DNA from 3 places in the Marinobacterium sp. xm-g-48 genome. Region 2 is predicted to be linked to each of the others. Evidence: predicted binding sites of a transcription regulator. Region 2 holds the regulator's gene; each other region holds the start of a gene.
What was found. Region 2 encodes sigma-54, which starts transcription at its own class of promoters, with help from an activator protein. Its sites were predicted from a motif close to TGGCACNNNNNTTGCTNT; they were not measured.

Region 1 (3,463 bases), on a different contig from region 2:
CGTCAGAGCACTCCTCATGCGATTCGCCCAGTAATAGCTCCTCTGTGGGCACCGCACTCAAAGCCAGACGCATATCAAATCGATCCAACAATGGGCCAGAGACTCGACCCTGATATCGATCGATTAGAGCCTGAGAACACTGACATCGCTCAGTCCCATCAGCGTAGTAACCGCAGGGGCAAGGATTCATCGCCGCCATCAAAGAGAAACGCGCAGGGTAGGTCAGCGTGCCCGCCACTCTAGAAATACTGACCTCACCGGTTTCAAGCGGCTCTCGCAGAACTTCCAGAACAGAACGGGGAAATTCTGGCAGCTCATCCAGAAATAGAACCCCTTGATGCGCCAGTGAGATCTCACCCGGCCTAGGGGAAGATCCACCCCCCACCATCGCCCGTGATGATGCACTGTGGTGCGGTGCTCTGTAGGGTCGTTCACCCCGAAACAATCGCTCGACCGGCAAACCCGAGACCGAATAGATACTGGCCGTTTCGATACAACTGGATTGCGAAAGTGGCGGTAGGATCGATGGCAGTGCTTGGGCCAACATACTTTTACCACTGCCCGGAGGACCGCTCAAAAGCAGGTTATGCATTCCACTGGCGGCCACTTCCAAGGCACGACGGGCCATCGGTTGTCCCCGAACTTCTGAAAGATCTACGGGGTAACTCGGCGGATAATGAACTGGGGGTTGAGGGTCTATTTCAGGTAGCTTTTCAGCACTCAACGCCTGACATAGATCGTACAGCGTCTTAGCTGAAAGTTGTTGCTTAGCACCCGCGAGAGAGGCTTCTTGGCTATTATCGGGGGCAATAACAATCAGTGAATCCGCTTCAGCACAGGCATAGGCGGCCGGAAATAGGCCTCTAATAGGGTGCAGTTTGCCGTCCAAGCCCAATTCTGAGTAGAGCTCTGCCTGCTGCAGGTGAGTTGTTTTAAGCTGATTGGATGCCAACAGAATGCCAAGCGCAATGGCTAGGTCATAGCGTCCGCCCTCTTTGGGGAGATCGGCCGGTGATAAGTTAACGGTGATTCGTCGTTGCGGGTATTCAAAGCCGGCGTTTAACAGTGCACTGCGCACACGCTCGCGGCTTTCACGCACCGCGGTCTCTGCCATACCCACAATTGCAAAGGAGGGTAAGCCTCCTGAAAGGTGCACTTCAACGCGAACGCGAGGTGCCTCGATACCGAGCTGAGCTCGGCTATAAAGAGTTGCCAATGCCATGACGCCATCCTTGGGTCCTGCAGTTGGCCTAGCGTTGCTTTAGGACTCTTTTGACTCCAACTCAGCAACCATCGCTTCCAACTGCTCTAATTTTTCTCGAGTTCGCTGAAGTACAGCGGCCTGAGCGTCAAACTCCTCCCGAGTGACTAAATCCAGTTTAGCAAAACTTGATTGAAGTACAGTTTTAATTTGCTGCTGCATCGCCTCCTGACCTGGAAGTGATGAGTTACCCTGAAGGAATTGGGTCATCGTCTGACTTAGGTTTTCAAACATCTTAGGATCAAGCATCTCAGCCCCCTTTAACATCGATATGCGTCTCAATAGATGCACTATACCAGAACCCTTTTAAGACAAGCGTCTATGATCACTATTTTAGCCTCAATATGGCGCACCAAAGTAGTGCATGCACTTTTGTGGTGCATACTGGCGTGCACTATAAAGGTTGATAAAACGGTAAAGAGACCCATGAAAAATTTATAAGTCAATGTTTTATAAGTTATTTTTAAAAGTTGGCACAAGTTTCGCAAATAGAGTTCACAGGAAAAAATTAATCCTCCCTTTTCACATTAAGGAGAAATCTGATGAAACTAGTGTCAGCCGTAATTAAGCCATTCAAGCTTGACGACGTGCGCGAAGCGCTATCAGAGATCGGTGTACAAGGTATCACCGTGACTGAAGTTAAAGGCTTTGGCCGTCAAAAAGGCCACACCGAACTCTACCGTGGTGCAGAGTATGTTGTGGACTTCCTACCTAAAGTTCGCCTAGACGCTGCTGTCTCTGATGAGATCGTAGATCAGGTTATCGAAGCGATCACCAATGCTGCGCAAACCGGCAAAATTGGCGACGGTAAGATTTTTGTTTCAGCGCTTGAACAAGTTGTTCGCATCCGTACCGGTGAGACCGGCGACGAAGCTCTATAACGTTTTGATTTTTGGCCTTATTGGAGGGCATAACAATGGAAGAACTTTTGAATACAACAGCTGGTGATGTTACCCAGCTGAAGTACGCACTCGATACCTTCTACTTCTTGGTGTGTGGTGCGCTGGTTATGTGGATGGCGGCAGGCTTCTCAATGCTAGAAGCAGGTCTTGTTCGTTCTAAGAACACCACTGAAATTCTAACTAAGAACATCGCGCTATTCGCGATCTCTTGCATCATGTACTTCGTTTGCGGTTACGCGATCATGTACGGCGGTGACTACTTCCTATCTAGCATCACGGGTGACGGTGTTGCCGATGAGTGGACCTACGCGCCATCAGCTGACTTCTTCTTCCAGGTGGTATTCGTTGCAACAGCAATGTCTATCGTATCGGGTGCAGTGGCTGAACGTATGAAACTATGGGCGTTCCTAGCGTTCGCGGTTGTGATGACAGGCTTCATCTACCCAATGGAAGGTTCTTGGACTTGGGGCGGCAACGCTGTATTCGGCATGTACACTCTAGGTGATCTTGGTTTCTCTGACTTCGCGGGTTCAGGTATCGTCCACATGGCAGGTGCTGCAGCAGCACTAGCAGGTGTCCTAATGCTTGGCGCACGTAAAGGCAAATACGGTAAGAACGGTGAGATCAATGCGATCCCTGGTGCTAACCTACCAATGGCAACACTGGGCACATTCATCCTTTGGATGGGTTGGTTCGGCTTCAACGGTGGTTCGGTTCTAGCAACGTCTGACGTTGAGAACTCAAACGCAGTTGCCGTTGTCTTCATGAACACTAACGCAGCTGCGGCTGGCGGTGTAGTAGCAGCACTAATCACAGCGCGTCTACTGTTCGGCAAAGCGGACCTTACAATGGCACTTAACGGTGCACTAGCAGGTCTAGTAGCGATCACAGCAGAGCCTTCAACCCCTTCTGCACTACAAGCTCACATCTTCGGTGCGATCGGTGGTGTTCTGGTTGTCTTCTCTATCCTAACGCTGGATAAACTAAAAATTGACGATCCTGTCGGTGCGATCTCTGTACACGGTGTTGTAGGTCTTCTTGGTCTACTACTGGTACCAGTAACTAACGACGGTTCTACTTTCTCTGGCCAGATCATCGGCGCCCTAACAATCTTCGTATGGGTATTCGTTGTCAGCCTAGTGGTTTGGGGCATCATCAAAGCTGTGATGGGCATCCGAGTGACTGAAGAGGAAGAGTACGAAGGTGTCGATATCTCTGAATGTGGTATGGAAGCCTACCCAGAGTTCGTCACTTCACGTAAGTAATAGGAAACTCAGTTTCTGTTGAAACCCGGGGTGTA
Region 2 (3,463 bases):
GACGAACCCATCTACGTAGAGGCAGACTCAGCTAATATTGATGAGGCCAAAGGAGTCACTCGATACACAGGCAACGTCATCATCACCCAGGGATCAATGGTGCTTAAAGGTGAAACCGTCGATCTGTTACGTGGTAATGATGACGCCATCAATCAGATTATCTCAAAAGGTGCTCCAGCCTACTTCGAACAACGCCCTCAACTGGACCAAGAGATTACCTATGCAACGGGCTCAACTCTAGATTACACAGTAAGCTCTCAACTGCTGTTAATTACGGGGAACGCCAGAGTGACTCAGGGTGGTGACGAGTTCACTGGCGCCAAAATTAATTACGACATGGCGAACTCTAAAGTAAAAGCCTTTAGCAGTGAGAGCGGAAGCCAGCGTGTCAAAATGGTTCTTCAGCCTAAAAAAGATAATTAACCATGAGTTCACTCGAAGCCCTTCACCTAGCCAAAAGCTACAAAGGACGCTCTGTTATTCAAGATGTGTCCGTCACTGTTGAGCCTGGTGAGATTATCGGATTGCTTGGGCCCAACGGTGCGGGTAAGACAACCTGCTTCTATATGATTGTAGGTCTGGTCAGAGCGGATCGAGGCAACATTCGTCTCAATGGCGACGACGTCACTAGAATGCCTATTCATGAGCGCGCAAAACGCGGCTTAGGCTATCTTCCGCAAGAGGCCTCTGTATTCAGAAAGCTGAGTGTCTACGATAACCTGATGGCCATACTGGAGCAGAGAAAAGACCTGACCAAAGATCAACAACACGAGAAAGCTCAATCTCTACTAGAAGAGTTCCATATCACTCACATCAAAGAGTCCAAAGGGATGGTCCTATCTGGGGGTGAGAGACGCCGAGTTGAGATTGCAAGAGCCCTAGCAAACGACCCTGACTTCATCCTACTGGACGAGCCTTTTGCTGGTGTAGACCCCATCTCTGTAAGCGACATCAAACAGACCATCAGGCACCTTAAAGATCGAGGTATTGGCGTCCTGATAACCGATCACAATGTCAGAGAGACTCTCGACATTTGCGAACGGGCTTACATCGTTAGTGAGGGTAACATTCTTGCAGAGGGTGAGCCTGAGCAGATCATGATGAATCAAGCCGTTAAAGAGGCTTATCTGGGCAATGATTTTCGCTTGTAACTCTCACACTTTTAAGTAATTATCATTTTAATGAAGCACTCTTTACAGCTCAAAGTCGGACAGAACCTGTCCATGACCCCACAATTGCAGCAAGCGATCAAATTGCTGCAACTCTCCTCCTTAGAGCTACAGACAGAGATTCAAGAGGCACTCGATAGTAACCCACTACTGGAGGTAGCCGATGAAGAAGATCAGAGTGAAGAGAACTCTCAAAGCATTGAGCAAAAAGAGTCATCAACCTCAGATGAGACCCAATCTAATTCAGAGATCGAAGAGACGTTCGAATCGTCTCAGCCGGAAGATAGCTGGTCTACTGATGACATCCCTGAACAGCTTTCAACCGACAGTCAATGGGACGATACTTACCAAAGCTCTTCAAATTCCAATCGTGATGATGATTGGATGCCAGGTGATAATGACGCTGCGGTTGAAACCATCCAAGACCACCTTAACTGGCAACTGAATCTGGTTAATTTCAGCGATGTTGATCGATACATTGCTGAGATGATTATTGACTCTATCGATGATCGTGGCTATCTGATCACCGATCTGCAGGACATTCTTCTCAGCTGCCAAGAGGAGCTACCTGAACTCTTTTTTGAAGTGGAAATGGATGAGGTAGAGTCAGTACTTCACCGTATTCAACAGTTTGACCCACCCGGTGTCGGTGCCCGTGATCTTGCAGAGTGTTTGAAAATCCAGTTAAGACAGCTACCCATAGAGACCCCTTGGCGAGCCGAATCTCTGCGCCTAGCGACCGACTATTTAAATCTGTTGGGCAGTCGAGACTTTAAATCTTTGATGCGCCGTATGAGGCTCAAAGAGGAGCAACTGTCAGAGGTGGTTAGGTTAATTCAATCACTTAACCCAACACCAGGGGACTCGTTAGATCTGGGTGATACTGATTACATCGTACCGGACGTGATCGTGCGTAAACGCGCGGGGGAGTGGACACTCACTCTCAATAACGACGTAGTCCCTGAACTACGTATCAATGATGTCTACTCAGGCATGATTAAACGTGCAGACAACTCCGCGGAGAACCAATTTTTAAAAGACCATCTCCAGGATGCACGCTGGTTCATAAAGAGTTTACAAAGCCGCAACGAGACCCTCTTAAAGGTCTCAACGGAGATCGTTTCCAGACAGATCGGTTTTCTTGAACAGGGTGAACAGGCGATGAAGCCTCTTATTCTTCACGACATTGCTGAAGCCGTTGATCTACATGAATCCACCATCTCCCGTGTTACAACTCGAAAATACATGCACACCCCGCGCGGTGTCTTTGAATTGAAATATTTCTTTTCGAGTCAGGTGGCTACCAGTGACGGCAGTGGTGCATCATCAACTGCGATTCGAGCAATCATTAAAAAATTAATTTCAGAAGAAGACCCTCGCAAGCCACTAAGTGACAGTAAGCTTGCTACACTACTAGATGAAGAGGGGGTGAATGTTGCAAGACGAACCATTGCTAAATATCGCGAAGTTCTCAACATTCCACCTTCAAATGAGAGAAAGCGTTTGGTTTAATTGAGGTGGGCGGCCTCATTTTTTCACTCCGCCTAAGACGAGGAGAAGTCATATGCAGATAAATATTACTGGTCATCACGTGGACCTGACTGAAGCTCTAAGTGAATACGTACGTAACAAGTTCGATAAGCTAGAACGTCACTTCGACAACATTCAGAATGTACAAGTTACTCTCAGTGTCGAAAAGCAGGGTAAAAAAGCCGAGGCTGATGTTCACTTAGCCGGTGGCCAAGTGGTCGCTTCTGATGAGCATGATGACATGTATGCAGCGATTGATGGCTTAGTGGATAAGCTTGATCGCCAAATCATCAAGCATAAAGAAAAAATGAAATCTCACAAATAAACGAACGACAACATGCAACTAGGTGACCTACTGACGACTGAAACAACCGCCTGCCGGGAGTCAGTCGCCAGTAAAAAACGCCTTCTACAAGTGGCCAGCGAAAAGCTGGCCTCTTCAGTTGATGGCGTGACAGAAGATGAAATTTTTACAGGCCTTCTCAATCGTGAACGGTTAGGCAGTACAGGAATAGGTTCTGGCGTGGGTATACCACACTGTCGGATCCCAGGTTGCTCAACAGCATCCGCCTGCTTAATCACACTTGATGACGGTGTCGATTTTGATTCAATCGATTCAGCGCCGGTCGATCTTGTCTGCGCACTGATCGTGCCCGATGATGGAAATGATGAGCACCTTAAGACACTGGCTGGTTTAGCCGAGCTGTTCAGCAAGCCCGAAGCCCTTAATTCACTCAGAGACTGCACGAATTCTGAGGCCCTAC
Region 3 (3,463 bases), on a different contig from region 2:
TCAGCTTCTAGAGCGTCCAGAGCTTCTTCTAGTGAAGAACAAACCTGTGGGATCTGAGCAGCTTCTTCAGCTGGTAGATCGTAAAGGTCTTTGTCTGCTGCATCGCCAGGGTGGATCTTGTTCTGGATACCGTCAAGACCCGCCATCATTAGCGCAGAGAACGCTAGGTATGGGTTAGCGATTGGATCAGGGAAGCGTGTCTCGATACGACGGCCTTTAGGGCTAGTTACGTATGGGATACGGATAGAAGCTGAACGGTTACGAGCTGAGTAAGCTAGCATAACTGGTGCTTCGAAGCCTGGAACAAGACGCTTGTACGAGTTAGTACCTGGGTTACATAGAGCGTTAAGCGCTTTAGCGTGCTTGATGATACCGCCGATGTAGTAAAGAGCTTCTTCAGATAGGCCCGCGTATGCGTCGCCAGCGAAGATGTTAACACCGCCTTTAGATAGAGACTGGTGAACGTGCATACCAGAGCCGTTGTCACCAACGATTGGCTTAGGCATGAACGTAGCTGTTTTACCGTAAGCGTGAGCAACGTTGTGAACTGCGTACTTAAGAATCTGAACTTCGTCAGCTTTCTTAACAAGGGTGTTACCTGCCACACCGATTTCACACTGACCAGCAGTTGCTACTTCGTGGTGGTGTACTTCTACGTGCAGACCCATCGCTGTCATCGCGTCACACATTGCAGCACGAAGATCGTGTAGAGAGTCTACTGGTGGTACTGGGAAGTAACCGCCTTTAACGCGTGGACGGTGACCTGTGTTACCGCCTTCGAATTTGCTGTTAGAAGACCATGCAGCTTCTTCAGAAGATACAGTGTAGCCACAACCAGACATGTCAGAGTGGAAGTGAACTTCGTCAAATACGAAGAACTCTGGCTCTGGACCGAACATAGCGCTGTCAGCGATACCTGTTGATTTCAGGTACTCTTCTGCACGCTTAGCAACAGAACGTGGATCACGCTCGTAACCAAGACCTGTAGCAGGCTCAACGATGTCACAACGGATGATGACTGTTGCATCTTCAGAGAATGGATCAACGATAGATGAAGAGTCATCTGGACGAAGGATCATGTCAGAGTCGTTAATACCCTTCCAACCTTGGATAGATGAGCCATCAAACATTTTGCCGTCTTCGAAGAAGTCGTCACCCATTTCGTGAACTGGGATAGTTACGTGCTGCTCTTTACCTTTAGAGTCTGTAAAGCGAAGGTCGATCCACTTCGCGTCAGTTTCTTTGATCAGATTTAGTGTCTGTTCAGACATTATGGCTCTCTCCATTATCAGATATTGCCAGACTAGTAGCCTTGGGTTTAAGCCTGCACCATGCAAGCTCAGTCTTCCTAACGAGCTAGCAAACAGTATGCCAACTCGAAAAAAGTCTTTATTTACGGTGATTTACCGCATCAGCAACGAATCACCAATGACAATAAACGCACCAATTTGATGCACACCTAAAACATACGCACCACAATGGTGCTTTAAACTATTACTAGTCTGTCGATGTGTGCCAATATGATACTCCAGCCAAAAAATTTTGCACTAGATTCGCTTCTAACAATTGTTCATATGGTCCAAATTTATTGGCTATTAATTCGCCTTGATCACGCTCGACGCGTATAATCCGCGCATCTTTAATTAATGAGACTCACCTCGTGATCGAAAATCTTCGCAATATCGCCATCATCGCACACGTCGACCATGGCAAAACCACCCTAGTTGATAAACTTCTAGAGCAGTCAGGTACCCTTGGCCGTCGTGATGAAGGCGCTGAGCGCGTCATGGACTCAAACGACCAAGAGAAAGAGCGTGGCATCACCATCCTTGCCAAAAACACCGCCATCACTTGGAACGACTACCGCATCAACATCGTCGATACTCCTGGGCACGCCGATTTCGGTGGTGAGGTAGAGCGTGTTATGTCGATGGTTGACTCGGTCCTTCTGCTTGTTGATGCAGTTGATGGTCCAATGCCACAAACACGCTTCGTTACTCAGAAAGCCTTTGCACGCGGCCTTAAGCCAATCGTTGTTATCAACAAAATCGACCGTCCTGGTGCACGTCCAGATTGGGTTATGGATCAGGTTTTCGAACTGTTCGACAACCTAGGCGCTACCGATGAGCAGTTGGACTTCCCGATTGTCTACGCCTCAGCGATCAACGGTATTGCGGGTGATGATCACGAAGCTATGGCTGACGATATGACGCCTCTATTTGAAGCGATCATCAAGCACGTTGATGCGCCTCACGTCGATACAGAAGGTCCATTCCAGATGCAGGTCTCTGCGTTGGACTACAACAGCTTTGTCGGTGTTATCGGTGTGGGTCGTATCTCACGCGGTAAGATCTCTACCAACACGCCTGTTAAAGTCATCGATTCACACGCAAAAATGCGTTCAGGTCGTATCCTTAAGATCATGGGCTACCACGGTCTTGATCGTGTCGATGTCGACAGTGCACAAGCAGGTGACATTGTCTGTATTACCGGTCTAGACGAACTCAACATCTCAGATACGCTGTGTCACCCAGATGTTGTTGAAGCACTACCAGCACTCTCTGTCGATGAGCCAACCGTCTCTATGACATTCCAGGTCAACGACTCTCCGTTTGCCGGTAAAGAGGGCAAATTCGTTACCAGCCGTAACATCAAAGAGCGTCTAGAGCGCGAATTGATTCACAACGTAGCACTGCGTGTAGAGCCGGGTGATAGCCCTGAGAAATTCCGTGTATCAGGTCGTGGTGAACTTCACCTATCGGTACTGATTGAGACCATGCGCCGTGAAGGCTTCGAACTTGGCATCAGCCGTCCTGAAGTAATTCAGAAAGAGGTAGATGGCGAAATCCACGAACCTTACGAGATCGTTATGATCGACGTTGAAGAGCAGCACCAGGGCTCGATCATCGAAGAGCTAGGCATGCGTCGCGGTGACATGACGAATATGGAAGTTGACGGCAAAGGCCGCTGTCGCCTGACCTTTATGATCCCTTCTCGCGGTTTGATCGGCTTCCGTAGCCAATTCCTAACCATGACGTCTGGTACTGGTATCATGAACTCAATCTTTGACCACTACGGTGTGGTGAAAGAGGGTGAGACGGTGACTCGTAACAACGGCGTACTGGTTTCGATGGTTAACGGTAAAGTACTGGGCTACGCACTCTTCTCTCTTCAGGAGCGCGGTCGCCTCATGATCGGTCCAAACATTGAAGTGTACGAAGGCATGGTCATTGGTATCCATAGCCGCTCGAATGACCTAACGGTTAACCCAACCAAAGGTAAGCAGCTAACCAACGTCCGAGCCTCAGGTACTGATGAGAACATCGTGCTAACGCCACCTATCCGCTTTACTCTAGAGCAGGCTCTAGACTTCATTGAAGATGATGAGTTGGTTGAAGTAACACCTGAGAACATCCGTATTCGTAAGAAGTTCTTGAAAGAGCATGAGCGTAAACGCGCTAAG

Region 1: a site for sigma-54 is predicted at 1,733-1,750, ahead of glnK (P-II family nitrogen regulator). Genes of this name have one in related genera too.
Region 3: a site for sigma-54 is predicted at 1,357-1,374, ahead of glnA (glutamate--ammonia ligase). Genes of this name have one in related genera too.

Annotation. Positions count from the first base shown of each region.
Region 1 covers NZ_WBYQ01000006.1:81,346-84,808, reverse strand. The annotation lists gene XMG48_RS09895 (YifB family Mg chelatase-like AAA ATPase) at 1-1,222, opposite strand, end outside; gene XMG48_RS09890 (accessory factor UbiK family protein) at 1,262-1,510, opposite strand; gene glnK (P-II family nitrogen regulator) at 1,804-2,142, shown strand; gene XMG48_RS09880 (ammonium transporter) at 2,178-3,428, shown strand.
Region 2 covers NZ_WBYQ01000001.1:530,387-533,849, reverse strand. The annotation lists gene lptA (lipopolysaccharide transport periplasmic protein LptA) at 1-423, shown strand, start outside; gene lptB (LPS export ABC transporter ATP-binding protein) at 426-1,151, shown strand; gene XMG48_RS02715 (RNA polymerase factor sigma-54) at 1,182-2,681, shown strand; gene hpf (ribosome hibernation-promoting factor, HPF/YfiA family) at 2,734-3,024, shown strand; gene XMG48_RS02705 (PTS sugar transporter subunit IIA) at 3,037-3,463, shown strand, end outside.
Region 3 covers NZ_WBYQ01000010.1:3,730-7,192, reverse strand. The annotation lists gene glnA (glutamate--ammonia ligase) at 1-1,271, opposite strand, end outside; gene typA (translational GTPase TypA) at 1,661-3,463, shown strand, end outside.